Regions from separate parts of the Frankia sp. Cppng1_Ct_nod genome, predicted to be linked through region 2. Evidence: riboswitches for the same ligand, from Rfam matches in the RefSeq annotation. Region 2 holds a riboswitch; the other holds the start of a gene.
What was found. A riboswitch is a leader RNA that binds a small molecule or an ion and turns the genes downstream of it on or off. The one in region 2 is predicted to bind S-adenosylmethionine.
Positions count from the first base shown of each region.

Region 1: another riboswitch for S-adenosylmethionine. It lies ahead of thrC (threonine synthase); the one in region 2 lies ahead of NBW77_RS13660 (aminotransferase class V-fold PLP-dependent enzyme).

Region 1 covers NZ_CAKKTK010000105.1:1,267-12,620, forward strand. Annotated here, with positions in the region: gene thrC (threonine synthase) at 133-1,407, opposite strand; SAM riboswitch class I at 1,417-1,534, opposite strand; gene NBW77_RS20375 (glucosyl-3-phosphoglycerate synthase) at 1,567-2,628, shown strand; gene NBW77_RS20380 (HAD family hydrolase) at 2,597-3,412, shown strand; gene NBW77_RS20385 (alpha,alpha-trehalose-phosphate synthase (UDP-forming)) at 3,532-5,067, shown strand; gene otsB (trehalose-phosphatase) at 5,089-5,940, opposite strand; gene NBW77_RS20395 (LytR C-terminal domain-containing protein) at 5,952-6,236, opposite strand; gene NBW77_RS20400 (DUF3263 domain-containing protein) at 6,624-7,028, opposite strand; gene NBW77_RS20405 (RNHCP domain-containing protein) at 7,291-7,692, shown strand; gene NBW77_RS20410 (Glu/Leu/Phe/Val family dehydrogenase) at 7,637-8,890, opposite strand; gene NBW77_RS20415 (glycosyltransferase family 87 protein) at 9,501-11,012, shown strand; partial or broken gene mptB (polyprenol phosphomannose-dependent alpha 1,6 mannosyltransferase MptB) at 11,149-11,354, opposite strand, start outside.
Region 2 covers NZ_CAKKTK010000044.1:335-15,614, reverse strand. Annotated here, with positions in the region: partial or broken gene NBW77_RS13715 (TauD/TfdA dioxygenase family protein) at 1-114, opposite strand, end outside; gene NBW77_RS13710 (ABC transporter permease) at 1,124-1,444, shown strand; gene NBW77_RS13705 (LLM class flavin-dependent oxidoreductase) at 1,530-2,933, shown strand; gene NBW77_RS13700 (FAD-dependent oxidoreductase) at 2,939-4,597, shown strand; gene NBW77_RS13695 (4Fe-4S dicluster domain-containing protein) at 4,594-5,022, shown strand; gene NBW77_RS13690 (glycoside hydrolase family protein) at 5,026-5,973, opposite strand; gene NBW77_RS13685 (sulfotransferase family protein) at 6,359-7,294, shown strand; gene NBW77_RS13680 (MsnO8 family LLM class oxidoreductase) at 7,368-8,636, shown strand; gene NBW77_RS13675 (LLM class flavin-dependent oxidoreductase) at 8,686-9,891, shown strand; gene NBW77_RS13670 (NtaA/DmoA family FMN-dependent monooxygenase) at 9,961-11,337, shown strand; gene NBW77_RS13665 (DsbA family protein) at 11,555-12,148, opposite strand; gene NBW77_RS13660 (aminotransferase class V-fold PLP-dependent enzyme) at 12,225-13,529, opposite strand; gene NBW77_RS13655 (hypothetical protein) at 13,583-13,822, shown strand; SAM riboswitch class IV at 13,824-13,941, opposite strand; partial or broken gene NBW77_RS13650 (alpha-hydroxy acid oxidase) at 14,095-15,092, opposite strand; gene NBW77_RS13645 (FAD-binding oxidoreductase) at 15,190-15,280, opposite strand, start outside.

The DNA of each region.
Region 1 (11,354 bases), on a different contig from region 2:
GTCGTCCGAGTGGCGCGGGGGGCGTACTCGGACGACTGGCGTCGTTCTGGAAACGTCGTGATGGGCGGGTCGGCTTCTCAGTCGCCGGGGCCGAAGGCGGCGCGATCATGTTTGTGCGCCGCCGGAGGTTCTTCAGTCGCCGAGGCCGGCGGCTTCGAAGGCGGTCAGGGACGGGCGGATCGTCGCGGTCGGCTGGGCCGTCGACACCATCGGGTCGAGGGTCTTCAGCCCATCCCCGGTGTTGAAGATGACGGTTTCCGCATCCGGGTCGAGTAGTCCTTCGCGCAGTAGCCGGCGCAGGCACGAGACGGTTACCCCGCCCGCGGTCTCGCCGAAGATCCCCTCGGTCCGGGCGAGCAGGCGGATGCCCTCGACGATCTCGGGATCGGTGGCGTCGACGATCGCGCCGCCGGTGCGTCGTGCCACGTCGAGCGCGTACGGGCCGTCGGCGGGGTTGCCGATCGACAGCGACTTGGCGATGGTCGACGGCTTCACCGGCGCGACAGTGTCCACCCCGCGGGCGAACGCCGCCGCGACCGGGTTGCAGCCGGCGGCCTGTGCGCCGAAGACCCGGTACGGAGTCGGTTCCACCAGGTCCAGGCGGCCGAGTTCACCGAAGGCCTTGTCAATCTTGGTCAGCAGTGACCCGGAGGCGATCGGCACCACGACCTGCTCCGGTAGGCGCCAGCCGAGCTGTTCGGCGACCTCGTAACCGAGCGTCTTGGAACCTTCGGCGTAGAACGGCCGGACGTTGACGTTGACGAAGGCCCACTCGTACTCGCCGGACAGCTCGCTGCACAGGCGGTTCACATCGTCGTAGGTGCCGTCGATCGCGACCAGTGTGCCGTTGTAGACGGCGGTCGAAACGGTCTTGCCGTCCTCAAGATCGTTTGGGATCAGCACCACCGAACGCAGACCGGCGGATGCGGCGTGCGCCGCCACGGACTGGGCGAGATTGCCGGTGGACGCGCACGCCACGGTTGTGTAGCCGTGCTCGCGCGCGGCGGACAGCGCCACCGACACGACCCGGTCCTTGAAGGAGTGGGTGGGGTTGGCGCTGTCGTCCTTGACCCACAGGGTCCGCATCCCGAGTTCCGCGGCGAGCCGGGGAGCCGGGCGCAGTGGCGTCCAGCCCGCTCCGAGCGATACCCGGTGGGCGGAGTCGTGGCCCGCGGGAAGAAGCCCGACGTAACGCCACAGGTTGGCGGGGCCCGCTTCGATGGAAGCCCGGGTAACCTGGCGTAGCAGGGACTCGTCGTAGGCAATCTCCAACGGGGCGAAACACTCGATACAGACGTGCGTCGGCGAGAGCGGATATGTGGCACCGCAGTGACGACATGACAGGGAAACCGCGGGATTGACCGAGTCCAAGCTGATCGTTGCGGGGCGCTCGGGAGCGACTGTCATGTGTGAAACTCCTCATCTTTCCCGAGAGCCGGATGCGTCTCAGGACGGAATTAGCACCTGCCGTGCACGGATGCCGGTGGTTGCCGGGGCTTCACTGGGCCGGTCCCTCTGCCCCTCTGGATGAGCCGGATGTAGTTGTCAGTCCGTACTGTAGTCCGCGTGCGGCGTGATGTGCACCGTTGGTTCGAGCGTCGAACGTATGACGGGCGTGACTTCTCGCCCGTGGAACTCCTCGGCCGCAAGGCGGGTTCGATCAGTGTGGTGCTGCCCGCGCTGAACGAGGCCGCCACCGTGGGGGAGATCGTTTCCGCGGTCCGTCAGGAGCTTGTCGAGGCTGTCCCGCTGGTCGACGAGATCGTCGTGATCGATCCCGGGTCGGTCGACGCCACCGCGTCCACGGCGACGGCCGCAGGTGCCGACGTGATCGCGGAGGAGCGGGTCCTAGCCGGTTACGGCCGGATCGCAGGTAAGGGCGAAGCCCTGTGGAAGTCTCTGCACGCGGCGTCCGGGGACATCGTGGTATTCGTGGACGCAGACCTGGAGGATTTCGACGCAAGCCTGGTCACAGGGTTACTCGGCCCCCTGCTGACCGACGACGAGGTGTCCTACGTCAAGGCCTCCTATGACCGGCCGCTGGCGCGGGGCATGCTGCCCGGCGGTGGTGGTCGGGTCACCGAACTCGTTGCACGGCCTCTGCTCAACCTGTACTGGCCGCAGCTCGCCGGGCTGGTGCAGCCGCTCGCCGGAGAGTTCGCGGGCCGGCGGTCCCTGCTCGAGCGGGTGCCGTTCGTCTCCGGCTACGGCGTCGAGTTCGCCCTTCTCGTCGACGTGCTCGCGCTTGCGGGGGCGGATGCGCTCGCGCAGGTCGAGGTCGGGCGTAAGATCCACCGTCACCAGTCCGACGAGGCCCTCGGGCGGATGGCCGCGGAGATCATTCAGGTGGCGTGGACGCGACTGGGCATCCATGACGCGACTCCGGGTGAGACGCTGACCCAGTTCCGGCGTTACGACGGCGGCTTTGAACCGCATACCTACCGGGTGGATGTGCGGGAGCGTCCCCCGATGATCACTATTCCGGAGTATGCCGCACGCCACGGCCGTGACCAGGGCGGCCATGATCATGGCGATCGTGACCAGGGTAACCATGACCAGGAAGATCCGTCGGGCCACGAGCAGGAGGACATCGCTGATGAGCATCCGGATCGTCTACACCGATCTTGATGGGACCATGGTGGGGCCGTACGGGTGCTTTTTCCGAAGCGAGGATCACGCCATCACCCTGGACCCGGCTCGCGCTCTCATCGAGCTGCATGCGGCCGGCGTCGCGTTGGTGCTGGTCAGCGGACGGACCCGTCCGCAGCTCCTCGAGGCCGCCGCGATCTTCGGCGCGGACGGTTTCATCGCCGAACTCGGCGCCATCGTCGGCTGGGACCACGGGCGCAGCAGCCAGATCCTGCGGGGCTCCATGCCCGCCGAGCTCGACCAGGTACCCGAGGCGCTGCTCGCGGACCTGGTTGCACGGCATCCGGGACGTCTTGAGGTGCACCGGCCCTGGCACCGCGGACGCGAGGTCGACATCATGCTGCTGGGCAACATCGATGTCGCCGAGGTGGACAGGTGGCTCGTCGCGGAGGGTTTCAACTGGTTGACCATCCGCGACAACGGCATCATCTCGCGGGCCAGCATGCCGGATCTTGACGATGTTCCACACGTCTACCATCTCGTTCCCGACGGCGTCAGCAAGGGGAACGCGGTGGCCTTCGATCTGGCTCGTCGGGGGCTGCGTCCCGACGAGGCGATCGCGATCGGTGATTCCGCCAGTGATCTGGTCATGGCCGGGCATGTCGGTCGGATGCACCTGGTCGCGAACGCGGTGCGGCATGCCGATCTGCTCGGGATGCTGCCCGACTACGACAACGTCGTCGTGGAGAACGCCACGCTCGGGACAGGATGGGCGAGCGCGGTGCGCTCGGCGCTGCCGACCGTGCGGTCCGCCGCCGTCTGACCCGCATCCTCTGACCCGCACCGTGTGACGATCAACAAGGCAGGTTCTAGTCTCCGTCTGTGCGTCATGTCCAGGGGAGCGACAACCTTGTCCGTTCTGTGGCCGCAGGGACGGCCCGTGTGCTTGTCGCGTCCAATCGTGGGCCGGTCGCCTTCACCGCGGACGATGACGGGCCGCTGACGGTGCGCCGCGGTGGTGGCGGGCTGGTCAGCGGTCTGCACGTGGTCGCGGGGGAGGCCACGGGTGGTACCGCCGATGGTGTCACCACCCGTGGCGGGCTGGTCTGGGTGTGTGCGGCGCTGAGCGAAGCCGACCGGCGCGCCACCCGGTCGACGCCGGACGGCCGCCTTGACCTGGCCGGTCACGATACCGGCGGCGCGGCCGTCTGCATGCTCGACGTGGACCGGGTCGTGTTCGAACGGGCGTACAACGCGGTTGCCAACCGTACGCTGTGGTTCATCCTGCACCTTCTCTACGCGCCGGCGTCGCAGCCGTCCTTCGGCCCCGCGTTCCAGCGGGATTGGCAGGCCTACGAGAGCTACAACGCGATGTTCGCCGATGCACTGGCACGGGAGGCCGCACCCGGCGCCGCCGTGCTGATCCAGGACTACCATCTGACGCTCGCACCCGCCCAGCTCCGGGCGCTGCGTCCGGACCTGCGGATCGCCCACTTCAGCCACACACCGTGGGCGCCGCCGGAGTACTTCCGGATGCTGCCCGACGATGTCGCCCGCGCGGTCATGGAAGGCATGCTCGGGGCGGACAGGCTCGGTTTTCTCACCTCCAGGTGGGCGGAGGCGTTCCTGCGATGCGCGCAGGCGACGCTCGGAGCGGACATCGACGTCCACGTGGACGAGACCACGGGCCAGTCGCGGGTCGCATACGGTGGCCGCACCGTGCAGCTCGGCGTCCACTCGCTCGGGGTCGACGGCGGCTCGTTGGTGGACCGTGCGGCCAGGCCTGATGTCGCTGCTCGCGAAGCCGAGTTGCGGGACCTGATCGGTGACCGGCGGGTGATCGTACGAGTGGACCGGACGGAGCTGTCGAAGAACATCGTCCGCGGCCTGGAAGCGTACCGGGAGTTGCTTCGCGAGTATCCACAGTGGCTGGGTCGGGTGGTGCACATCGTCTGCGCTTATCCGTCACGTCACGACCTTCCCGAGTACCGCGAGTACACGGCCGCGGTGCAACGCATCGTGGAGGAGATCGAGGACGAGTTCGCGACCGCCTCCTGGTTGCCGCTACGGCTTGAAGTCAACGACGACTACCCGCGGTCACTGGCCGCGCTGTCGCTCGCTGAGGTCCTGGTCGTGAATCCGATCAGGGACGGGATGAACCTGGTCGCGAAGGAAGGCATGGTGCTGTCACGACCCGGAGCCGCCCTGGTGCTGTCCCGCGAAGCCGGAGCGTGCGCGGAGATGTCCGACGACGCGCTGGTGGTGAACCCGTTCGATGTGAGCGCGACCGCCCACGCGTTGCATGCCGCGCTGGTGATGGCGACCGATGAGCGTCGTGGCCGATGTGCGCGGCTTGCCACCGTTGCCACCCGGCTTCCCCCACGGCAGTGGTTCCGTGAGCAGCTCGACGCCCTCCTCGGGTCCCGGCGGCCCGACCTCCCGGCCGGTAGATCAGGACCAGGGGATCGGGACCGGTAGATCGGGACCGGTAGATCAGGATCAGGAGATGCGGTCCGCTAGCAGCCGGAGCAGGGCTACCACGCCGTCCGGGCCCGGGACGACGAGATCCGCCCGTTCCCGCAGCCCGGCCGGGACCTCCTGGCTGTCGCTGCACACCGTCACACCCGGCACCCCGGACGCCCGCAACTCGTCGACCGTGTCGAAGGCGGGCAGGTCGCCGAGGTCGTCGCCGGCGAACAGCACCGAGCGGGCATCCAGTTCCGCGACATGGTCACGCAGTGTCCGGCCCTTGTCATGGCCGGGCGGGCGCAGTTCCAGGACCCGTTTGCCTGGCGCCGCCTCCAGTCCGTTGTCCTTGGCGAGACTTGTCAACGCGGGGGTGAGCGAGGCCAGCGAGGCGTCCGGGTCCGAGGTACGGCGGACGTGTATGACGAGCGCGTGCCCCTTGTCCTCGACCACGGTCCCGGCGGGTGCGTCGTCGAGCAGCCTCGGCAGCGCGGCTCGGACCACCGCGACCCCGGGTAGCGGTTCCGGGCTGATGATCTTCCCGGTGGACGCGTCCCAGCGTTGCAGTCCGTACTGGCCGAGGATGACCAGCGAGCCGAGGCCCGGCTCGTCGGTGAACCGAGCGAGGCCGAGCAGGGCCTCCACCGGACGCCCGGTGATGATAGTGACGGATCGGACCCGTTCGGCGATCCGGGCCAGGGCAGCCAGGGCGCCTGGCGTGGGAACGGCATCGGACGGGCGGGTGACGATCGGTGCGAGCGTGCCGTCGTAGTCCATCGCGACGAGGGCACGCCGCGGATCGGTGAGCAGCGCGGCGAGCCCCGCGCCGCCGGCCAGCGTCCGGGGTGCTGTGGCGACCGGGCCGGAACCGGATGTCGAAGTCATGAGGTCAGCCGTCACTGGGTGATGGTGGTCGGAAAGTCCTTGGTGATGACAAGGATGAGCGGGTCGCCCGAGACGATCTTAGTGTCATTTTTCGGGGTAGCCTGCTTGACGTCGGGAATCAGATCCTGCAGGGTTTGGGCCGCCTCCTTGTGCTCGGGATCGTAGAACACGGTAGGTACGGGGACGTTGTACGCCGAGTTGTAGTTGCCGACCCGGGTCACCGTGAAGCCGGCAGCCTCCAGGCGTGACCGGGCCGCCTCGGCCAGCCCCTTCTCCTGAGAGTTGTTCAGGATCACGATGGGAGCAAAGACTCGGCGTTGCGTTGGTACGGCACTGTTCGGCCCGACTGGTGCCACATCAGGTGGCCGAGATGTGATCTTAGGTGACGGTGAGCTGTCTGTTGTCGGATGGACCGACGGCTTCACGGTGATCGAGGAGGTTGCACCGCCACCGGCCGGCAACACACCTGCCGGCCGTGGGTGCGCCGATGTGGTGTCGGCCGCGGTCGGTTGCAGCTTGTCCGACGAAGGGCTGTTGAACAGGTCGACAACCAGGATCAGGCCGAACAGTGCGCATATGGCGATGAAACCGGCAAGGAGGGCATGCAGCCGACTACCTCGGCGCGGCCGGGACGGTCGTGGGGGGCTGGGCGATACGACAGGGACGTCGGTCATGGCAGGCGCTCAGATCTCGGCGGGGTTGGGTCGGCCCACGCCACCGGTGCGTGCCCGTCGGCGCGTCGCCCGCAATCTGCGTAGCCGTCTGACCAGCATGGGGTCGACAACGAGGGCGGCGGGAGAGTCGATGAGTGCGTTCAGGATCTGGTAGTACCGGGTCGCGGACAGGCCGAACTCGGCGCGGATCGCAGTCTCCTTGGCGCCCGCGTATCGCCACCAGTGCCGTTCGAACTCCAGGATCCGACACTGTCGCTCACTAAGAGTGGACGCCTGGTCGCTATGGGTGGGATCGGGCCCCGGCCGGGGCGGGTATCCGGTTGTCGGAGGATCGATGGTCGTGCGCGCCTGGGCGGGATGCGGCGGCGCGCGGAAGGTCGGATGTTCCGCTGGCAGGACGTGGGCGGTTTCCACGGCGATGACCTCCTCCGGGCGGGTCGGGAACTCCGCGAATCACAGGCGTGTGCTTCGCCGTCCACTATTTCAGAGGATGGGTCCGACAACTTCGGCCAAGCCGGTCGACACGCTGGATCCGTCCCGGGCGGCGTGGTCCGTTCACACCACGGCCTCGAGGAGATCACTTTTTGCCGGTCGGGACCCGGCCCTCGGACTGCTCGGACTGCTCGGACTGCTCGGACTGCTCGTCCGGCCCCCGTACGACTCGTATGGTCATCGGATGAGCCGTCGTTTTGCCCGCACCACCGAGGACTTCGCCTGCCTGCGCTGCGGGACATCGGTTCGCGGCGACGGCTACACCAACCACTGCCCGTGCTGCCTGTGGTCCCGGCATGTGGACGTCAACCCGGGCGATCGGGTGGCCGACTGCCGAGGTCTGATGCGCCCGATCGCCGTGGAGGTACGCACGCAGGGCGCCGTCCTGACCCACCGCTGCGAAAGTTGCGGTCACGAGCGGCGGAACCGGACGTCCCCCGCGGACGACATCGAGACTGTCATGAGGGTGTCGGCGGAGGGCGGTGGCCAGGGCGGTGGCCGGTCCGGTGCCGCCGCTCCGCCTCGGGTCCTCAGGGGTAGAGGCCCCTCGTCCGATGGGCCTCGGCGACCCGGTCGACCCCGATGATGTGGGCCGCGGTGCGCAGGCTGACGCCTTGTTCGGCGGCCAGCGTCGACACCTCCCCGTATGCGCGTTGCATGATTGCGCACAGCCGGTCGTTGACCTCGTCCTCGGTCCAGAAGTAGGCCTGGATGTCCTGGACCCACTCGAAGTAGGAGACGGCCACACCGCCGCCGTTGGCGAGGATGTCCGGGATAACCATGATCCCGTTGCCTTCCAGAATCGGGTCGGCGTCCGCGGAGACCGGGCCGTTCGCACCCTCGACTATTATCCGTGCCCGGACACGGTCGGCGTTGTGGGCGGTGATGACCCCTTCCATGGCGGCGGGCACGAGGACGTCGACGTCGAGTTCGAGCAGCTCGGCATTGGTGATCGTGTCGGTGCCGGGGTAGCCGACGACGCTGTCGGCGCCGCGCCGGATGTGGTTGATTAGTGCGGCCGGATTGAGCCCCTGGGGGTTGTGGACGCCCCCTTTGACGTCGGAGACCGCGACGACCCGGCAGCCGGCGTCGTGCAGGTACTGGGCGGCGAGCGCGCCGACCTTGCCGAATCCCTGGACGGCGACGGTGACGTCGTAGGGGTCGAGGCCGCGTTCGGCCAACGCCGCGAACGTGGCGAGCTGGACGCCGCGGCTGGTTGCTCCGGCCCTGCCTGCCGAGCCGCCGACGGACAACGGCTTACCGGTGACGACCCCGGTCGCGGTGTAGCCGGTGTGCGTCGAGTAGGTGTCCATGATCCATGCCATGGTCTGCTCGTCAGTGCCGACGTCCGGGGCGGGAATGTCCTTTTCCGGTCCGATGAGCGGGACGAGTTCGGCCGCGTAGCGGCGGGTCATCCGCTCCCGCTCCGAATGGGAGAGCAGCCGTGGGTCGACCGCTATCCCCCCCTTGGCGCCGCCGTAGGGGATGCCCATCAGCGCGCATTTCCACGTCATCCACATGGCCAGTGCCCTGACTTCGTCAAGGTCGGTGGACGGGTGGTAACGGATGCCGCCCTTGGCCGGGCCGCGGGCCAGGTTGTGCTGCACCCGGTAACCGGAGAGGACCAGTAGTTGCCCGTCGTCGCGGACCAGCGGGACGCTCACCGTGATCGAGCGGCGCGGGGTACGGAGCAGATCATGCAGGCCGTCGTTGATGCCGAGATGGCGGACGGCGTTCTCGAGCTGGATACGTGCCGTGTCCCACGCCGATGGAGACCCGAGCATTCAGACACCTCCTTGTGTCGTGCGCGGTCGCCATTTCTCAACCCCCGCGGTGACTCATGGTGATTGTCACTTTGATCGGCAGGGCGATCGACGCAGTGGTCGCGGGCTGCGGACCCCCTGACGTGCATCGCATCAGGTTACGTAGGGTACTCGCCGGCCTGGTGGTGTGCCGCTGCGAGGCCAGCTGGAAAAGCCCCTGTCGCCGCACGCCCGTGAGTTTACCGGGGTGGCTGTGGAACTCGAACAAGCCCTGGGGAGCATAGGATTTCGGTATATGACCATGCGGTGGCGCCAAGGTGTCGGGGCTGGCGTTACCGGTCGGGTCGGGCCGTTCCGGGTTACTCCACTCCGAGATTGATGACTACTTTCTGTTATTATTTGGCATTCCTATGGTGGGTAGGGAGGTTCCCGTTGATCGTTCTACCCATCAAAAGAATACGACGGAAAGTAATTCGATGAGATGGATTGGGTTAGCTTGATCGGTGCTGGATCCGGATCCGGATCCGGTGCTGGATCCGGATCCGGTGAACCGAACCGAACCGAAACGGTCCGTCCGGGTGGGCGGGCGGGCGTGACCGGTTGGCGGCCGATACTGTCCTGGAACGTGCGGATGACTGAATTCCGCGCCGGCAGGGCGGCACCGCGACGCACCGGCAGGCGTCCACGGAACATGCTTGCGGACGTCTGTGCCCGGTGGGCGGACCGCGCGCACCAGCGGCTACGGCCCTGGAACGAGCCGTGGACGACCCGGCGGATCCGGGTGTTCTGGGTGGTCACCCGGATGCTCCTGATCATAGGCGCGGTCACCGCGAAGCTCCTCGGAGCACAGCACGGAGTACTCGGTGACGTACGCCTTTACGATCACTGGGGTCATGGCCTGGTCCACGGCAACGGTCTTCCCGCCGGCGACGACCGTTGGCAGTACCCCCCGGCCGCGGCGATCGTGCTGGCGGTCCCGTCGCTGGTCCAGATGGTGACCCGGCTGCCGTACGAGGTCGGCTTCCTCTTGATGATCATCGTGTTGGATGCCGTGGTCACCGGCGTTCTGGCCCGGCGGTCGGTATCGGCGGCCCGCTTCTGGCTCGTCGGGACCTGCGCGCTCGGACCGGTGTCGATGGCGCGTTTCGACCTGGTGCCGGCGGCACTCACCGTCGCGGGATTTGCAGAACTGACCCGCGGGCGGTGGGGGCGGACGGGCCTGGCGGTCGGTGCCGGCACCCTGGTGAAGGTGTGGCCGGTGCTGTTCGTGGCGGCGCTCGCAGGACCGGGCTCGACCGGAGGCCATCCCGGACTGCCGGCAGGCCGCGCCATGCGTCCGGCTCTGGCAAGGTTTGCGGGCGGGCTGGTCGCGGCGGTCGCGCTGGTCGCGGGTGTGCTGTTCGGCGCCGGCTGGTGGCGGGACGCCTTCGGCTTCGTGGGTGCGCAGAAGGCCCGCGGCCTGCAGTTGGAGGCCGTTCCCGCGACCCCGTTCGTACTCGCGCACATGGTGGGCCTGCACGACGGACCTGTCTATGCCTGGGGATCATTGCAGTTCGGCTCCGCTGCCGCGAGGAGGGTGGCGGGAGTCTGTTCGCTGGTCGAGGCGGCGGTCATGGTGGGCGCCACCGCATGGTGGTGGCTGCGTCGCTCGCCGCGGACGGCCACTGACCCGGCGGACCGCATGCTCGCGCTGCTCCTGCTGATAATCGTGACAAGCCGGGTACTCAGCCCCCAGTACCTGGTGTGGGTGCTGGCGGTCGCGGCCTGCCGCCCGGGTTGGTCCGGTGCCGACGGCACCACTGATCCCGCCGGTGTCGCCGGCCGCCGCGCGCTGGACCGCCGGATCACCATCGGACTGCTGGTGATCTGCCTGATCTCGTTCGTGGTGTACCCGATCCGCTACGAAGACGTCGTGCAGGGACGGGTTGTCGCGAGCCTGCTCCTCGTCCTGCGTAACGCCGTGCTGGTCGTCATCTGCTGGTATGCCGTCCGCGTCGCCTGGCGACCGCCGCAGCCACCGTTGCCGCGCCCAGAGCCATTCCGGCGGCTACCGCCGAGTACGCAACCGGATCAGCCTGCCTCAGCAGCCGCCATGTCGGAGCAAGCGAAGCCAGCGAGGTCACGCACAGCGCCACCGAGGTGATGGTCACCGCTCGGCGTGGCGCGGGGGAGCCGCTCGCGGTGCTCATGAAGCCGGCGCTCATGAAGCCGGTGCTCATGAAGCCGGCGTTCATGACCGCGAGTGCCGGGATGGCCGGCGCCAGGTACCAGGGATAGAGGACAGGACTACCCAGGGCAATCGCCATCCCGCCGACTCCGAGGAGTACGACGTCGTCCGGGACGGGTTCGCCGGGCGCGGATGGTGGCGGATCGGGCGGGTTGCGCCAGGCCCGCAGAAACAGCGCGGCGATGACGGCTGTGGCGACGGCCAGCGACAGTGCCCGGCAGGCGGTGAGTACGCCGTCGGTATGCCCGCCGACACCCG
Region 2 (15,280 bases):
TCCGATGATCTCGTTCTCGCCCGCGGTAAAACTCGGGCTGACGAACAGGGCCCGCTCACCGGTCTCGGGATGGACCCGCACCACCGGGTGGATCGCCACCAGCGGCTCGGCGGCGACCCTCCTCGCATAGTCCGAATCGGCGGCGAACAACCTGCGGTTCCCACCAAACCGGCCACGGCACCCATGGTCCGGTCCCCCTCAGAGGCGAGTCAACGTTTAGCAGCGCAGTGAAAATAATTGGGCCGCAGTGCTCCCCGGGTGGATGACCACAGCGGCGGTCAAGAAAGCGTCGCGCCCCCGCGGTATCGGGCAGGTCACGTCGATCCTGCAACGGGTTGACAATCCATCATCTCGACCGACATAGTCGGCAACGTGCTAAACAGGCGATTCTCGGTCCGGCGGACGGTGGACCATGTCCACGTCGCCAGCGATCTCTGTCGCCTCTGACCCGGCCTGCCGATCCCGAGGCGTTCGTGGTGGACACACCTGTAGATCTTTGGGCCTGCGATCCTCGGGCCTCCGGGCGCACGAAAAGCTTCATGATCATATGCCTTCCGACCGGCCGCTCACCTGGCCCGTAAATGCCTTCTCACCGTCAATGGCGACGGGGTCTACCCAGTCCGACAGGCTGACGGCTGTCTGACGGTCACCGGACGTTCAGCGCGGTCGAAGCCGGCCCGGCGATGGGCCGGCCACGCCATGGCCTTCCTGCCGGGGTTACACATCCGTGCTGACGGCTGCGCTTACCCCTTCTCGATATTTCTCCGGTCGTCACGCAGACGACACTGCGACCTCGCGGCGACCCACCCGTTCCCACCACCCGTTCCCACCGCCCGCTCCCCGGACCCTGCCGGCGACCCGTACAGACAGTTCACCCGCCCTCATGTTGAAGGACGCACCATGTTTCGCACCATCCGCAGGAAATCCAAGACTCTCGGAGCCGCCGCAGCCCTGGCCGTGACGGCGCCGGCGGTTCCAGCTCGGGCCCGGAGCGGTCACCCCCGCCGAGCTCGCCGCCGACCTCGGCTATCTCGGCCCGATCACTCTCAAGTGGATCGGGAACACCATCAGCGGCCCGCAGGACATCCAGGCCACCGTCAGCGGGGTCAGGAGTGTCGACCCGTTGCCCATCAAGTCCGCACGGTCGATGGACCTGTCATCACTACAGTTGTTCCAGAAGGTTATTCTGCCCGCTGCCGTCCCGACCGTTTTCACCGGCATCCGCCTCGCCGGGGCGTACGCGATCCTGGTGCTCATCGCCGCGGAGCTGGTCGGCGCGAAAGCGGGTCTCGGCTATCTTATCAGCTACGCGCAGTCCAACTTCGCCATACATGCGATGTATGCAGGGATCATCACCATCTCGGTGATCGTCCTGGGTATCAACCAGCTTCTCCTGGCCGTGGAACGATACTTCTCCCGCTGGCGCGTCGCACCCAATTCCTGAAAGCGCGAGCGCCGCGGGCTCCCCTGACCAGCAGGCCGCCGAGAGGCGACAGCTCAAGAGCCAACAACACAAGAATCGAGAGCAGATGAGCGACCGCCCCCGCCGGCTACATCTCAATGCCTTCCTCATGCATGTCGGGCACCATGAGGCGGCCTGGCGGCACCCGGCCGTCGAACCCGAACGCGACGGATCCGTCGACCATTACATCCGCATGGCCCAGCTCGCCGAGCGCGGCAAGCTCGACTCGATCTTCCTGGCCGACGGCCTCGCCCTGTGGAACAACGTGCGGTACAACTTCGCCGGCCGGTTCGAACCGTTGACCCTGTTGTCCGCGCTAGCCGTGGCGACCAGCCGGATCGGGCTGGTCGCCACGGTTTCCACGACCTACAACGAGCCCTTCCATGTGGCCCGCAAATTCGCCTCGTTGGATCATCTGAGCGGCGGTCGCGCAGGCTGGAACATCGTGACCTCGGGGCAGGAGGACGAAGCGCGTAATTTCAACGCGGAGGCGCATCTGGAGCACCACCTCCGCTATCAGCGCGCGGCCGAGTTCCTCGATGTGACGCGTGCTCTGTGGGACAGCTGGCAGGACGACGCCCTCGTGTACGACAAGCGGTCCGGGCTGTATGCCGACACGGACCGTATCCACCCGGTCAACCACACCGGCCGGTACTTCTCAGTGGCCGGGCCGCTGAATGTGCCGCGCCCCCCACAGGGCCATCCGCTGCTCGTACAGGCCGGTTCCTCCGAAGACGGCAAGGAATTTGCCGCACGGTATGCCGAGGCGGTCTTCACCGCACAGCAGACCCTGGCGGACGGCCAGGCGTTCTACGCAGATCTGAAAAAGCGCGCCGTTCGCCACGGCCGCTCGCCGGACAGCATCAAGATCCTACCCGGCATCGCGGCCATCCTCGGCTCCACCGAGCAGGAGGCGAAACAGCGGGAAGCCGAACTGAACGGTCTGATCGTACCGGAATACGGGCTCAGTCAGCTGTCGAAGATGGTCGGCATCGACCTTTTCGACCAGCCGATCGACGGCCTGCTGCCGGCGGAGCTGCCGAGTGTCGACGACATCAACGGCAACAAGAGCCGCTTCACCCTCGTCGTGGAACTGGCCCGCCGGGAGAACCTCACGATACGCCAGCTGCTGACCCAGCTCGCCGCCGGCCGCGGTCATCGCGTTTTCGCCGGCACCCCGGAACAGGTGGCCGACCAGCTCGAACAATGGTTCACGGCCGGCGCCGCCGACGGTTTCAACGTGATGCCTCCCTACCTGCCCGGCGCGCTGGAGGATTTCGTCGAACAGGTGGTCCCCATCCTGCAACAGCGCGGACTGTTCCGGACCGAATACACCGGAAAGACACTGCGCGAGCATTACGGGCTCGAGCGTCCGCCCGGCCTCGTCCGCCCGGCCTCGTCAGCCCGGTACCGGCCGGGGCGGCAGCCGGATGAGATCGCAGAGGTGAGCCCGGACAGATCGGAGAGGTGAGCATTGTGTCCAGGCGCCGTGCAACGCCCGCCGTCGTTCCCGGCGAGGTCGATGTTCTCGTGCTCGGCGGCGGTCCGGCCGGGACCTGGGCCGCGCTGGAAGCGGCGACACGCGGGCAGCGTGTGGCGCTCGCGGACAAAGGCTACTGCGGCACCAGTGGCTCCACGGCGGCCGCCGGGAACAACCTGTGGTACGTGCCGCCTGTCGGGTCGGCCCGGCAGGACGCCATTGCCGCCCGTGAGGTGGCCGGCGGCCATCTCACGGAGCGGCAATGGATGGAGCGCGTTCTCGAGCGCACCTGGGATGCCGTCCAGACCCTAGCCGACTGGGGCTACCCCTTCCCGGTAGCCGACAACGGTGAGCAACGCCGGAACAGCCTTCAGGGACCGGAGTACATGCGGTTGATGCGCCGCCGGGTCCGGCGTGCCGGCGTGGTCATTCTCGATCATTCGCCAGCCCTCGAGCTCCTGGTCGATCCCGATAGTGTCGTGACCGGCGCCGCCGGCATCCAGCGGCAACGCGCAGGCACGCGATGGGCGGTCCGGGCCGGTGCCGTGGTCCTGGCGACGGGCGGTTGCGCGTTCCTGTCCGGCGCGCTCGGGCTCAACGTGGACACCGGCGACGGCGCGCTGATGGCGGCCGAGGTCGGCGCGGAACTGTCCGGGATGGAGTTCTCCTGCCAGTACGGCATCGCCCCTGCATTCGGCGCGCAGACGAAAGGCCTGATGTACCAGTTCGCTGCGTTCACCGATGCCGAGGGGGCCGAGCTGGCAGGCGGTCTCTTCCCGTCCGGTCTTCTCGACGTGCAGCGAGCGGCACTGCGCACACAGGTGTACGCCCGGCTTGAGCGGGCCGAGCCCCAGATACGGCAGGCGATGCGCTGGTCCCAGCCGAACTTCTTCCTGCCGTTCGACAAGATGGGCATCGACCCGTTCACGCAGCGCTTCCCGATCAGGTTCGTCCTTGAGGGCACGGTCCGCGGCACCGGCGGGCTGCGCCTGGTCGACGACGAGTGCGCGACCACCGTCCCCGGGCTGTTCGCGGCCGGTGACGCCGCATCGCGTGAACCGGTCACCGGCGCGATCAGTGGCGGTGGCAGCCACAACGGTTCCTGGGCGATCTCGTCGGGCGGCTGGGCAGGAGCAGCGGCAGCCCGGTTCGCCGCAGGCCGGCCGACCGGTTGGTCGACGGCGCCGTTGCGGCCCGCGGGCGGACCGGGGCTGCGGCCCCGCGGCCACCACATCGTCGGCCCGCGGGCCGACGATGTGGTGGCCGCTCTGCAGAGCCGGGTACTCCCGCTGGAGCACAACAGGTTCAGGACGGAGCAGAGTCTCCGGGACTCCCTGGCCGTCCTCGACTCACTGTGGTCCGCCGTCGTCGATGGACTCGCCCCCGACAGCAGCGATGCGCATGCCGTCGTCCGGAGTCGCGAGGCCGCGGCGATGCTGGCACATGCGCGATGGATGTACCGCAGTGCATTGTCCCGGCCGGAGACCCGCGGGGTTCAGGTCCGGGACGACCATCCGGACACGGACCCGGCACTGGTCCACCGGATCCGCGTCGGCGGCCTCGACCGCGTTTGGACGGCGGTCGGTGAAGCCCGTCCCGACACGCATCCGCAGGCCCGTGTCCCTGGTGCGCTCGCGCAGATGGCGGCGTCGTGATCGAGGTAATTAGCGACAGTCGGTGCATCGACTGCAACATCTGCGTCGAGGTGTGCCCGACGGACGTCTTCGAGGCGGTCGACGGCGGCCATCCTGTGATCGCCAGGCAGTCGGACTGCCAGACCTGTTTCATGTGCGAGGCCAACTGCCCCGCCGACGCCCTCTTCGTATCGCCGCTGGCCGGCCCGGCACCAGCCGGGTCCCCACTGACCGATGAGACTTTTCTCGCGTCCCAGGGCCGGTTCGGGGAGTACCGGCGGTGGCTCGGTTGGGGCTACGGCCGCAGGCCCGGCAGCCTCCAAGATCGGAACTACGTCTTCGTCGAACGGATCCGTCGAGCGGCGGAGGTCGGTGAGGTCGGTGAGGTCGGTGAGACCAATGGCCAACCGCGCCCGCCCGGACACGTCCCGCATCCAGGTTCATGATCCTTATTTCAGCTGTCGGGGTACCTGTTGCGGGATGCGATGTTCCTCGGTGCGCAGTTCGTGTGCACCATCCGGCCGGGACGCCTCGTAGTACAACCGGACACCCCCATCCGGAAGATCCACGATGCTGACGTAACGCAGCGCACCGTCACCGTGGGGAGACGCGGCCACCGGGCTGTCGCCGACCGGATCGAAACGCTCGACGGTGGTGCCGACGGCGAGGCCCGTGCGCTCCGCCCAGTTCTCCGCTGCGCTGGCCCGTCCGTCATAGAAGGCGACCGGCTGCGCACCGTGTGCAAGCACGGCGGTGATCCGGACACCGCGTCCGTCCCAGGCGCCGGGACGGGGGGACAGTGCCGTGCCGCGCCACCGCCATGACAGCCCATCGGCGCTCGTGGCGTGGCGACTGTCCATCCGGTCGGTTGCGTCAGGGTCGTCGAGCAGATGGCAGGACGCCCACAGATGCCACTCGCCGTCCAACAGGGCCACGACCGGGTCCTTGACCGCGGTATGAGCGTCGCCGGGCAGCACGGTACGGCGGCGCTCGGGGTTGAAGCCGGCGGGCGTGTCCGCCTCGAGGACATCAACCCACCAGTGCGGGCTGTCCGGGGTCGCGCAGCTCACGTACAACCGCCAGGTTCCCTGCGGCGTCAGCACCAACGCCGGACGCTCAAGTGACTCGGCGCCGAACGGTTCCCGACGAATGGTGGCGATCTCGGTGAAATGCTCGCCGTCAGACGACCGGGCGATCACCACGGCGTACCCGCGGCCGCGGCCGATCGGCCGTCGAAGCCGGTAGGCGAGGTAGAAGGTGCCGTCCACCAGCAGTGCACTCGGCGCCCCCGCCCAGAAGCCCGGTCCGTCACCGGGGGGAGGGACGGCGGTCGCCGCCGACTCTGTTCGTGGCAGCGACACATTCGGCACGGTTCGCTGGGTCGGGTACGTCACCACGCCGCGAAGCCTACTGTCTTGGTAAACAAAGTGTGCGGGTTCGCTGGCCGCTGTCACCGGTATTTGTAATCATCTCGATCGATCTGGTCGACTATGGACGAGCGGTTGGCATGCGTGCTCTACTGAAACCTCCCGGGCGCGGCGCTGCGCCCGAACGGCTGGCCAGCTGTCGACCTGGTCCGGTCGCTTGCGCCCACCGGCTCCCCACCGGCTCCCCAGCCGCTACACACCCGGTTCGGTCCCAGTTCGGTTCTGCGCGCGGGGCTTTGCGTCCCGTACGCCGTCCTGCCTCTCCACGTCCCGTCGTTGCGGTCGCCGCTGCCCGCTGCCCGACGCGACACCAAAAGATTTTACTGAGAGTGATGACATAGGAGCTTTTCCGTCGATGCCTCTCCCGGACTTCCTCGTCATCGGTGTGCCAAAGGCCGGCACCACCGCGCTCCACGCCACACTGACCCGCCACCCGCAGCTGTTCCTGCCCTCAGTCAAGGAACCGAAGTTCTTCCTGTCCGACGGGCCACCACCCGCACAGGGCGGCCCGGGCGACGCCCAGACCTACCAGGAACACGTCTGGCAGCGGGCCGAATACGAGGCGCTGTTCGACCCCGCGCCCGACGGCGCGCTGCGCGGTGAGGCCACGCCGTTCTACCTCTACGACCTCGACGCGCAGAACCGCATCGAACGGATCGTTCCCAAGGCGAAGCTCATCGTCCTGCTGCGCAACCCCGTCGACCGGGCACACTCGAACTGGACGCATCTGTGGGCCGCAGGCCTCGAACCCGAACGGGATTTCATCCGTGCCTGCGCCCTCGAGGAACGCCGCAGAGCCGACGGATGGGCACACTTCTGGCACTATGTCTCGCAAGGACTTTATGGCCAGCAACTCGACCACCTGTTCCGACGGTTCTCCCAGGAGCAGGTGCTGCTGCTGCGCTACCGGGACCTGCGCGACTCGCCGGTTCCCACGCTGGACCGGGTGTGCGAATTCCTCGGCGTCGAAACCGGCCTGCTCGACGCGGTGCCGTCCGAGAACGTCACGCCCTTCGTCGCCGACACCCGCACCAACGCGGTACTGCGTGCACTGCTGCGTAACGGCGGAAAGATCGGTCAGCACTTCCCCGTGCCGCTGCGCAAGGCGGCCCGGGGACCACTGCTGACCGTGCTGCAGCGCAAGCGAGGAGGCCGACCGCAACTCACCCCCGAGCAACGACACGCCGTCCTGCCCTACTTCGTCGAGGACATCGCCCGGCTCGAACAGGTCACCGGCCTGTCCTACGCGGACTGGCTGACCGTGGGCCAGGAACCCGACGTCATCGACTAGGCCAAAGACGGCGCGGTCATGGTCCTCGCGCGCCCCCGGAGGCCCAAACCCCGGACTCACTGAACGGTGTCGCATGCCCTCCACAGGCCCTGTCCCGCTGTCGGTGCTCGACCTCGCCCCGCTGAGCTCCGGGACGAGCGCCGCCGACGCGCTGCGCAACACGATCGACCTTGCCCGGCACGCGGAGAGGTTCGGCTATGCCCGGTACTGGCTCGCTGAGCACCACCTGACCCCAGGTGTCGCCTCGGCCGCACCCGCCGTCCTGATCGCCCTGGTCGCCGACGCCACGCGGCGCATCCGGGTCGGCTCCGGAGCGGTGCAGACGGGCCACCATACGCCTCTTGTCATCGCCGAACAGTTCGGGACGATCGCGCACATCCACCCCGGACGTATCGACCTCGGTCTGGGACGCTCCAGCGCGCGCAGGGTGGGAGAGCGGGCCACCGGATCCGCCGCAGGGCCGTCGGCGGGGCGCGGCGGTACGGCCACCGCCACCGCCGAACCCTCTGTGATCAACGGTCTGCTGATCCCGGCACCGCCGAAGGTCATGTTCAATCGTGAAAACCTCCGCCGACAGATGGACCTCGTCGGGTACCGGGACGGCGCCGACGAGGACTACACCGACCAGGTCCGCGACATCCAGGCGTTCATCCGCGGCGAGTACCGCACACCGGACGGCGTCCACCTGTGCTCACCGACCGCCGAGGGCGCCGACCTACAGCTGTGGATCCTGGCCGCGAGCGCCGGCGACAGCGCGCGGACCGCGGGCGAACTGGGACTTCCGCTGGCTGCCAATTACCACGTCGTGCCGTCCACCGTGCTCGACACGGTTGCGGCATACCGGGCCACATTCCAGCCGTCCGAGACGCTGGATGGCCAAAGACGGCGCGATCATGCTCTTTCCGCGCCGCCGGAAGCCAAAGTCCGTGGATCACTGACAGCGCCACACGTCATGGTCTCCGCGGACGTCGTCGTCGCCGACGACGACGAGACCGCCCGCCAGTTGGCAAGTGGATACGGACCGTGGGTAGCCAGCATCCGCACCGGCGATGGCGCGGTCCCCTACCCCACACCCGCCGAGGCGGCGGCCTACCCGTGGACGGAGCAGAGCCGCGCACTGGTCGCCGACCGGCTCGACACCCAGTTCGTCGGTTCGCCGGAAACTGTCGTCCGGAGGCTGCGCACGCTGCGTGACGCAACCGGAGCCGACGAGCTGCTCATCACCACGATCACTCACGACCACGCCGACCGGGTCCGGTCCTACGAGCTACTCGCCGAAGCATGGGCGCGCTCAGCGCCCGTGCCACCGTCAGCGCACGTACCCGACGCCCGTCGCCCCTAGATCAGCCCCTGTGCTGTCCGAGCGTGTGGTCCGAGCCGGAAGAGAGCCGATGAGCACACCGCCGCCCCTGCACCTCGCCGCCGCACTGGACGGCACCGGCTGGCATCCTGCAGCCTGGCGCGAGCCGGACGCCCGCGCCGACGAGTTGTTCATCGCACGTTACTGGACCGACCTGGTGCGTGAAGCCGAGCGTGGTCTGCTCGACTTCGTGACCATCGAGGACTCGCTGTCCTGGCAGTCATCGCGGTTCGACGGGCGGCCCGACGGCCGGACGGACCGGGTGCGCGGACGCCTCGACGCCGTCCTGATCGCCGCACGGGTCGCTCCGCACACCAGCCGCGTCGGGCTCGTCCCGACGGTGCGGGTCACCCCTACCGAGCCTTTCCACATCGCCAAGGCGATCGCCACTCTCGACTACGTCAGTATGGGTCGCGCCGGATGGCGGGTCCAGGTCTCGGCGAGCCGGGCCGAGGCCGGCCATTTCGGCCGGCGTGACTTCCCCGCATTCCGGTTCGCCGACCACGACCAGCCTCCGATCGCCGAGCTGATCAGGGATCTGTTCGACGAGGCCGCCGACTACGTGGAGGTGGTACGCCGCCTGTGGGACAGCTGGGAGGACGACGCCGAGATCCGCGACGCGGCGACCGGGCGGTTCATCGACCGGGACAAGCTGCACTACATCGACTTCGTGGGGAAAGGGTTCAGCGTCCGTGGTCCGTCGATCACCCCGCGCCCGCCACAGGGCCAGCCGCTGGTCACCGCCCTGGCGCATGCCACCGTCCCGTACCGGTTGGCCGCACGTGCGGCCGACGTGGTGTACGTCACGCCGCAGGACGCCGAGCAGGTACGCGGCATCGAACAGGAGGTCCGCGCGGAGCAGGCCGCCGCAGGCCGGGCGGACGAGCCGCTGCACATCTTCGGCGACCTGGTCGTCTTCCTGGACGTCGATCCGGGGCGGGCGGCCGACCGCAGGGGCCGGCTGGACTCTCTCGCCGGCGCCGGGTACGCCTCAGACGCGCTCATCTTCACCGGGACGCCACCTGAACTGGCCGATCTGCTGCAGGAGTGGCAGCAGGCCGGCCTGACCGGATTCCGACTGCGTCCCGCCGCCATCCCCCATGATCTGGAAGCGATCACCCGTCTGCTCGTGCCGGAGCTCGCGCGCCGCGGAGCCTTCCGCGATGAGTACGAGGCGGACACGCTGCTCGGTCTGCTCGGTCTGCCCCGGCCCGCGAACCGCTACGCCACCGTCTGACAGCGCCTGCCCTGCCTGTCGGCTGGCTGTCGCCGACTGATGCATGAGGACGACCTGCGAGGAGCCGTGATGAGCAGACCACGCAAGCAGATCCATCTGGCCGCACACTTCCCTGGCGTCAACAACACGACCGTGTGGAGCGATCCGCGGTCGGGCAGCCACATCGAGTTCAGCTCGTTCGTGCATTTCGCGCGGACGGCCGAGCGGGCGAAGTTCGACTTCCTCTTCCTGGCCGAAGGGCTGCGCCTGCGTGAACAGGCCGGCCGCATCTACGACCTGGACGTGGTCGGCCGTCCGGACACGTTCACCGTGCTCACCGCGTTGGCCGCCGTCACCGACCGGCTGGGGCTCGCCGGCACCATCAACTCCACCTTCAACGAGCCCTATGAGGTCGCCCGCCAGTTCGCCAGTCTCGACCACCTCTCCGGCGGGCGGGCCGCGTGGAACGTCGTCACCTCATGGGACGCGTTCACCGGGGAGAATTTCCGCCGCGGCGGATTCCTGCATGAAGATCAACGCTATGAGCGGGCCGAGCTGTTCCTGCGGGCGGCGTGGGAACTGTTCGACTCCTGGCGCGGCGACGAGATCGTCGCCGACAAGGAGTCGGGGGTCTTCATCAACGACGCGTCCGCGGGCGCGTTCGAGCATCACGACGCGCATTTCGACATCGTCGGCCAGTTCAATGTGCCCCGCAGTCCGCAGGGCCGTCCAGTGATCTTCCAGGCTGGCGACTCGGATGCGGGCCGCGAATTCGCCGCGGCGACAGCTGACGCGATCTTCAGCCGGCACAGCACATTCGAAGCGGGCAAGGCGTTCTACGCCGACGTCAAGGGCCGGCTGGCGCGTTACGGCCGGACCCCGAAGGAGCTGCTCGTGTTCCCGGCCGCCACCTTCGTGCTCGGCGACACCGACGACGAGGCCCACGAACACGCCGCCGTCGTCCGCCACCAGCAGGTCAGCGGGCAGACCGCGATCCGGTTCCTCGAGCAGGTGTGGAACCGCGACCTCAGCTCCTACGACCCGGACGGCCCACTACCCGAGATCGACCCCGGGCCGGGCGAGAACACCATCGCGCGGGGCCGCGCCAGCGTACGGATGTTCTCCGATCCGCTCGCGGTGGCGAAACAGTGGCGTGAGCTGGCCGAAGCGAAGAAACTCTCCATCCGCGAGCTGGTCATCGAGGTCAGCGGAAAGCAGTCGTTCATCGGCACGCCGGCCACCGTCGCCGAAACGATCAACAGATTCGTGCAGGAGGACGCCAGCGACGGGTTCATTCTCGTCCCGCACATCACACCCGGCGGCCTGGACGAGTTCGCTGACAAGGTCGTGCCGCTGCTACAGGAACGCGACGTGTTCCGCAGCGAATACGAGGGGTCCACCCTACGGGATCATCTCGGTCTGCCGCTTCCCGGCGGAGCAGCCACAATCAGGCGGACCGCGTCCTGAGACTCCGACAAGATACGGGAGATGCAGATCGAGCCGTTCCGGATAGCCGTGCCCGAGGCCGATCTCGTCGACCTGCGCGCCGCAATCGGCTGACCAACTCCGCACCTCCACGCCCGCCAGCCGCGATCCACCGGCCGTGGAACATCGCGGTCACAGCGCGAGCCATCGGCATACAAACGTGGCCGGCCAGGGCGTGGAAGGCGCGACCAAGCCTTGCTCAGCGGGGGACGGAGGTGTGCTTGAACTCGTTGAGCTCGGGCCAGCCGGTCAGCAGGTCGACGACCCGTTCGACGGTACGGATCGCCCCGGCCGGGGCGCGGTGCATGAGCCGGACGAACACCGCCTGGTCACCGGCGATGAACGTGGGCACTCCCCACACGGTGTGGGATTGAGCGTACTGTTCGTGTTCGCTCTGGACGCGGCTCAGCGCCTCGCCGGAGTAGATCAGCGCGAACACCGCATGCTCGTCGACACCGTGCTCGCGCAGCACGCTTCCCACCACAACCGGGTCGTCCAACTTCAACGCATCGTCATGGCGGGCGGCGAACAGCGCCCGGTGTACGGCCGGGAACCGATCGGGGTACTCGTCGCGCACAACCACACCAGCCTGCAGCGCGAGAATCCCGTTGTCCTGCTCGGGCTTCTCCCACACGCTGGGCTGACCCTCCTCGACATGGACCTGGCCGAGCGAGAACGGCAGGAAAGCGACGCGCCAGTCAGCGCCGGCCGCGAGGCCCGTGAGCACGTGTTCGTGTGCATTACGGGCGAACGGGCAGCGGTAGTCCCAGGTGACGGCGAAAGAGAGGCTCATGAGCCTTGTCAACTTCCGGTGTGCGAACGGTTGTCCCCAACCGTGGTATATTTCCCAGCCCATGGTCTTTTGAGCCTTACTCGGCCGAACGTCGCCCGGGACCCGCGCGATGCGGTAGAGCACTAAGCGGTGAATCGGGGTCGCAGGGTGAGGCGCCCGGCACCGGCGCGGTCGGCGTCGCGGCGGCCCAGTCGGGCAACAGACGGTCGTCCGGGATCGGCGCCCATCCACCCGGCCCTCGCCCGTAGCGCCAGCGCGGTCCCCCGATGAGGTAGGCGTCGAGCGCATCCACGAGTCGGTCGATGTCAGCGACAGTCGACCCGATCCCGACGCTCGCCCGCAGCGCGCCTCCGGGCGCGCCGAGGCGTCCGAGCAGTGGATGCGCGCAGAACCGGCCCGCCCGCACGCTGACACCGTGCTCTGCGGAAAGGTACGCGGCGGCCGCGTCGGGGTCGTGACCGGCGAGCGTGAACGCCACCACCCCGACCGGCCACGCCTCCCGCCCACCAGTAGCGCCGTCGGTGGCAGTGGCGGTGCCGCCCGGCCATAGCCGTAGCACGCGCACACCCGGCAGCGCGGCAAGCCCGCTCTCCAGCCGGGCGCGCAGGGCCTCGTCATGCGCGGCGAGCGCACCGGCCGGCAGGCCGGCGAGAGCCCGGCAGGCAGCCGCGAGCGCCACGGCACCGGGTAGGTTGGGCGTGCCCGCCTCATGCCGCGCAGGCGTATCCGCCCAGCTCACAGACTCAGACGTGACCTCCTGCACGGCGCCGCCGCCGGCCAGGTACGCCGGCGCCGCATCCAGCCAGTCCCGCCGGCCGACGAGCACGCCCGCCCCGAACGGGGCATACAGTTTGTGCCCGGACAGCGCCAGGTAGTCGACGCCGAGCGCGGCCAGATCAACCCGACGGTGCGGAGCCAGCTGGGCGGCGTCGACGAACAGCCGGGCACCCGCGCCGCGCGCGATCCGCGCCAGCTCCGCAAGCGGCAGCCGCTCCCCGGTGACGTTGGAGGCACCGGTCACCGCGAGCAGCGCGGTCGGCTCCTCCCCCAGCGTGTCGGCGAGCGCGTCGAGGGTCTCCTGCGGCGTCGAGCACACCGGCACCACCCGACGCCGCTCCGCCGACCAGGGCAGCAGGTTCGCATGGTGCTCGAGGTCGAGCACCACCACCCGGCCGGGACCGTCGCCTGCGTGCGCGACGCAGTGCGCGAGCAGGTTCACCGCGTCGGTCGTGTTGCGGGTGAACACCACGCTGTCGTCAGAGCGGGCGCCGAGGAAGCCGCCCACCTCCGTGCGGGCACTCTCGTACAGCGCCGTGCACACCTGTGAGGCCAACCCGGCCCCACGGTGCACGCTCGCCGAGTAGGGCAACAGCCGCAGCACCTGCTCGGCCGCCGCGACAAGGCTGGGGCGCTCGCCGCATAGTCGAGGTTGACGTGGCGCGTCCGGCCGCCGCCGACCAGCGGAACACCCAGATCGGCGCCGACGACTGGCAACAGCGGGGCCAGCCCAACCGTAGCCGGCACGCAGCCGCCCGCCGCCTCGCCGCCCGACGTGCCCGCACACCCCCCGCTCGCACCGTCCGGCCCGCCGGACGCGGTCTGATCGGCAGGGTGATCCAGGACAGACTGAAAGAACGCCACGACGTGACTCCTCGGGTCCACGGGACCCGGTGAGGGTCCGCACTTGCCGCGCCGGACACCCGGACACGGCCTGGTCTCAGCCCGGGAGGCACCCCGCCGCGGAGGAGGGTTGCCGGCCAGCAAGCCCGGACTTGACGCTGGCGCTCTTGACCTGGTCGAACGCAATCTGTTGGGGCAATGACATCGTCTGCGGTCGCGCTCCGCGACACCCAGGCGGCGTGCAGCACTGGTACAGCTTCTCCACCGGTGCGGTGGCGGGTGGCCTTGGAGGCGGCCCCGGTGACGGGCCCCCGTGCCGGCGGCAGTCATCGGCTCGGCGCCGCCCACGATTCGACGCTGATCGGGGGTGTCACCAGGTCGGGAGTGAGTTCGTCCAGGTCGCGGGCGCCGACAAGGGTCATCGCGTGGTGCAGTTCGTCGGTGATGGTCTGGAGCAGCCGGCAGACGCCGTCGGCGCCGGCCGTGGACAGCGCCCACAGGACGGGCCGGCCGAGCAGGACGGCGCGGGCGCCGAGGGCGAGAGCGGCCAGGACGTGCAGGCCGCTGCGGATGCCGCCGTCGACGTAGGTCTCGGCGCCGGAACCCTGCAGCGCGTGGGCGATGCCGGGCAGGACGGTGGCGGTGGGGACGGCGGCGTCAAGCTGGCGGCCACCGTGGTTGCTGACGATGACCGCGCGGGCACCTGCCTGCACAGCGATCAGTGCGTCGTCGGGGCGCAGGATCCCCTTGACGACGATGGGCAGTCGCTGATTTCGCGCAGCCAGGCGATGTCGTCGAAGGTGAGGTCCCGGGCGAAGGTGACGTCGTGCAGCGCGGTGACTGCCAGGGGGCGGCCCCCATACCACATGCTGTGGGAGTCGGGGGCGGGGAAGGGGCGGTCGCCAAGCACCGGGGTGTCGACGGTGACCACGATGGCTGCCGCGCCCGCAGCTTCCGCCCGCGCCACCAGGTCCCGGGTGAGGGAGCGGTCGCGTAGTACGTAGACCTGCGCCCACCAGGGGGAACCGGTGTCGCGTATGTCGGTGTAGGGCTGGGCGGTGAAGCAGGAGACGCAGACCAGGGAACCGGCCCTGGCCGCACCGAGCGCGGTGGCGGCCTCGCCGGTGGCTTCGGCCAAGTGCTGCACGGCGGTCGGCGCGACGAGGACCGGGGTGGCGAGGTACGTGCCGAGAACGGTGGTCGCGGTACTGACGGTGGTGACGTCGCGCAGGACGCGTGGGCGGATGCGCAGGGCGTCCCAGGCGGGGGTCGCCTCGTCGCATGCGTGGTGGGTGCCCGCGCCCTGCCGGTAGTAGTTGTACACCTGGCGGGGCAGGTGTTCGGCGGCGCCCTGTTCGAGTTTGTCGATCCATCGGGCCACTGGTCGTCTCCGCTTCAAGTTGTTCAAACAGGCTCTGCGCTCAGATCGCCCGTCCGGGGTTGAGGATGCCGGCCGGATCAAAAAGCTGGCGCAGGCGTTGCTGCAGGTCGTGATTGCGCGCCCCCAGTTCC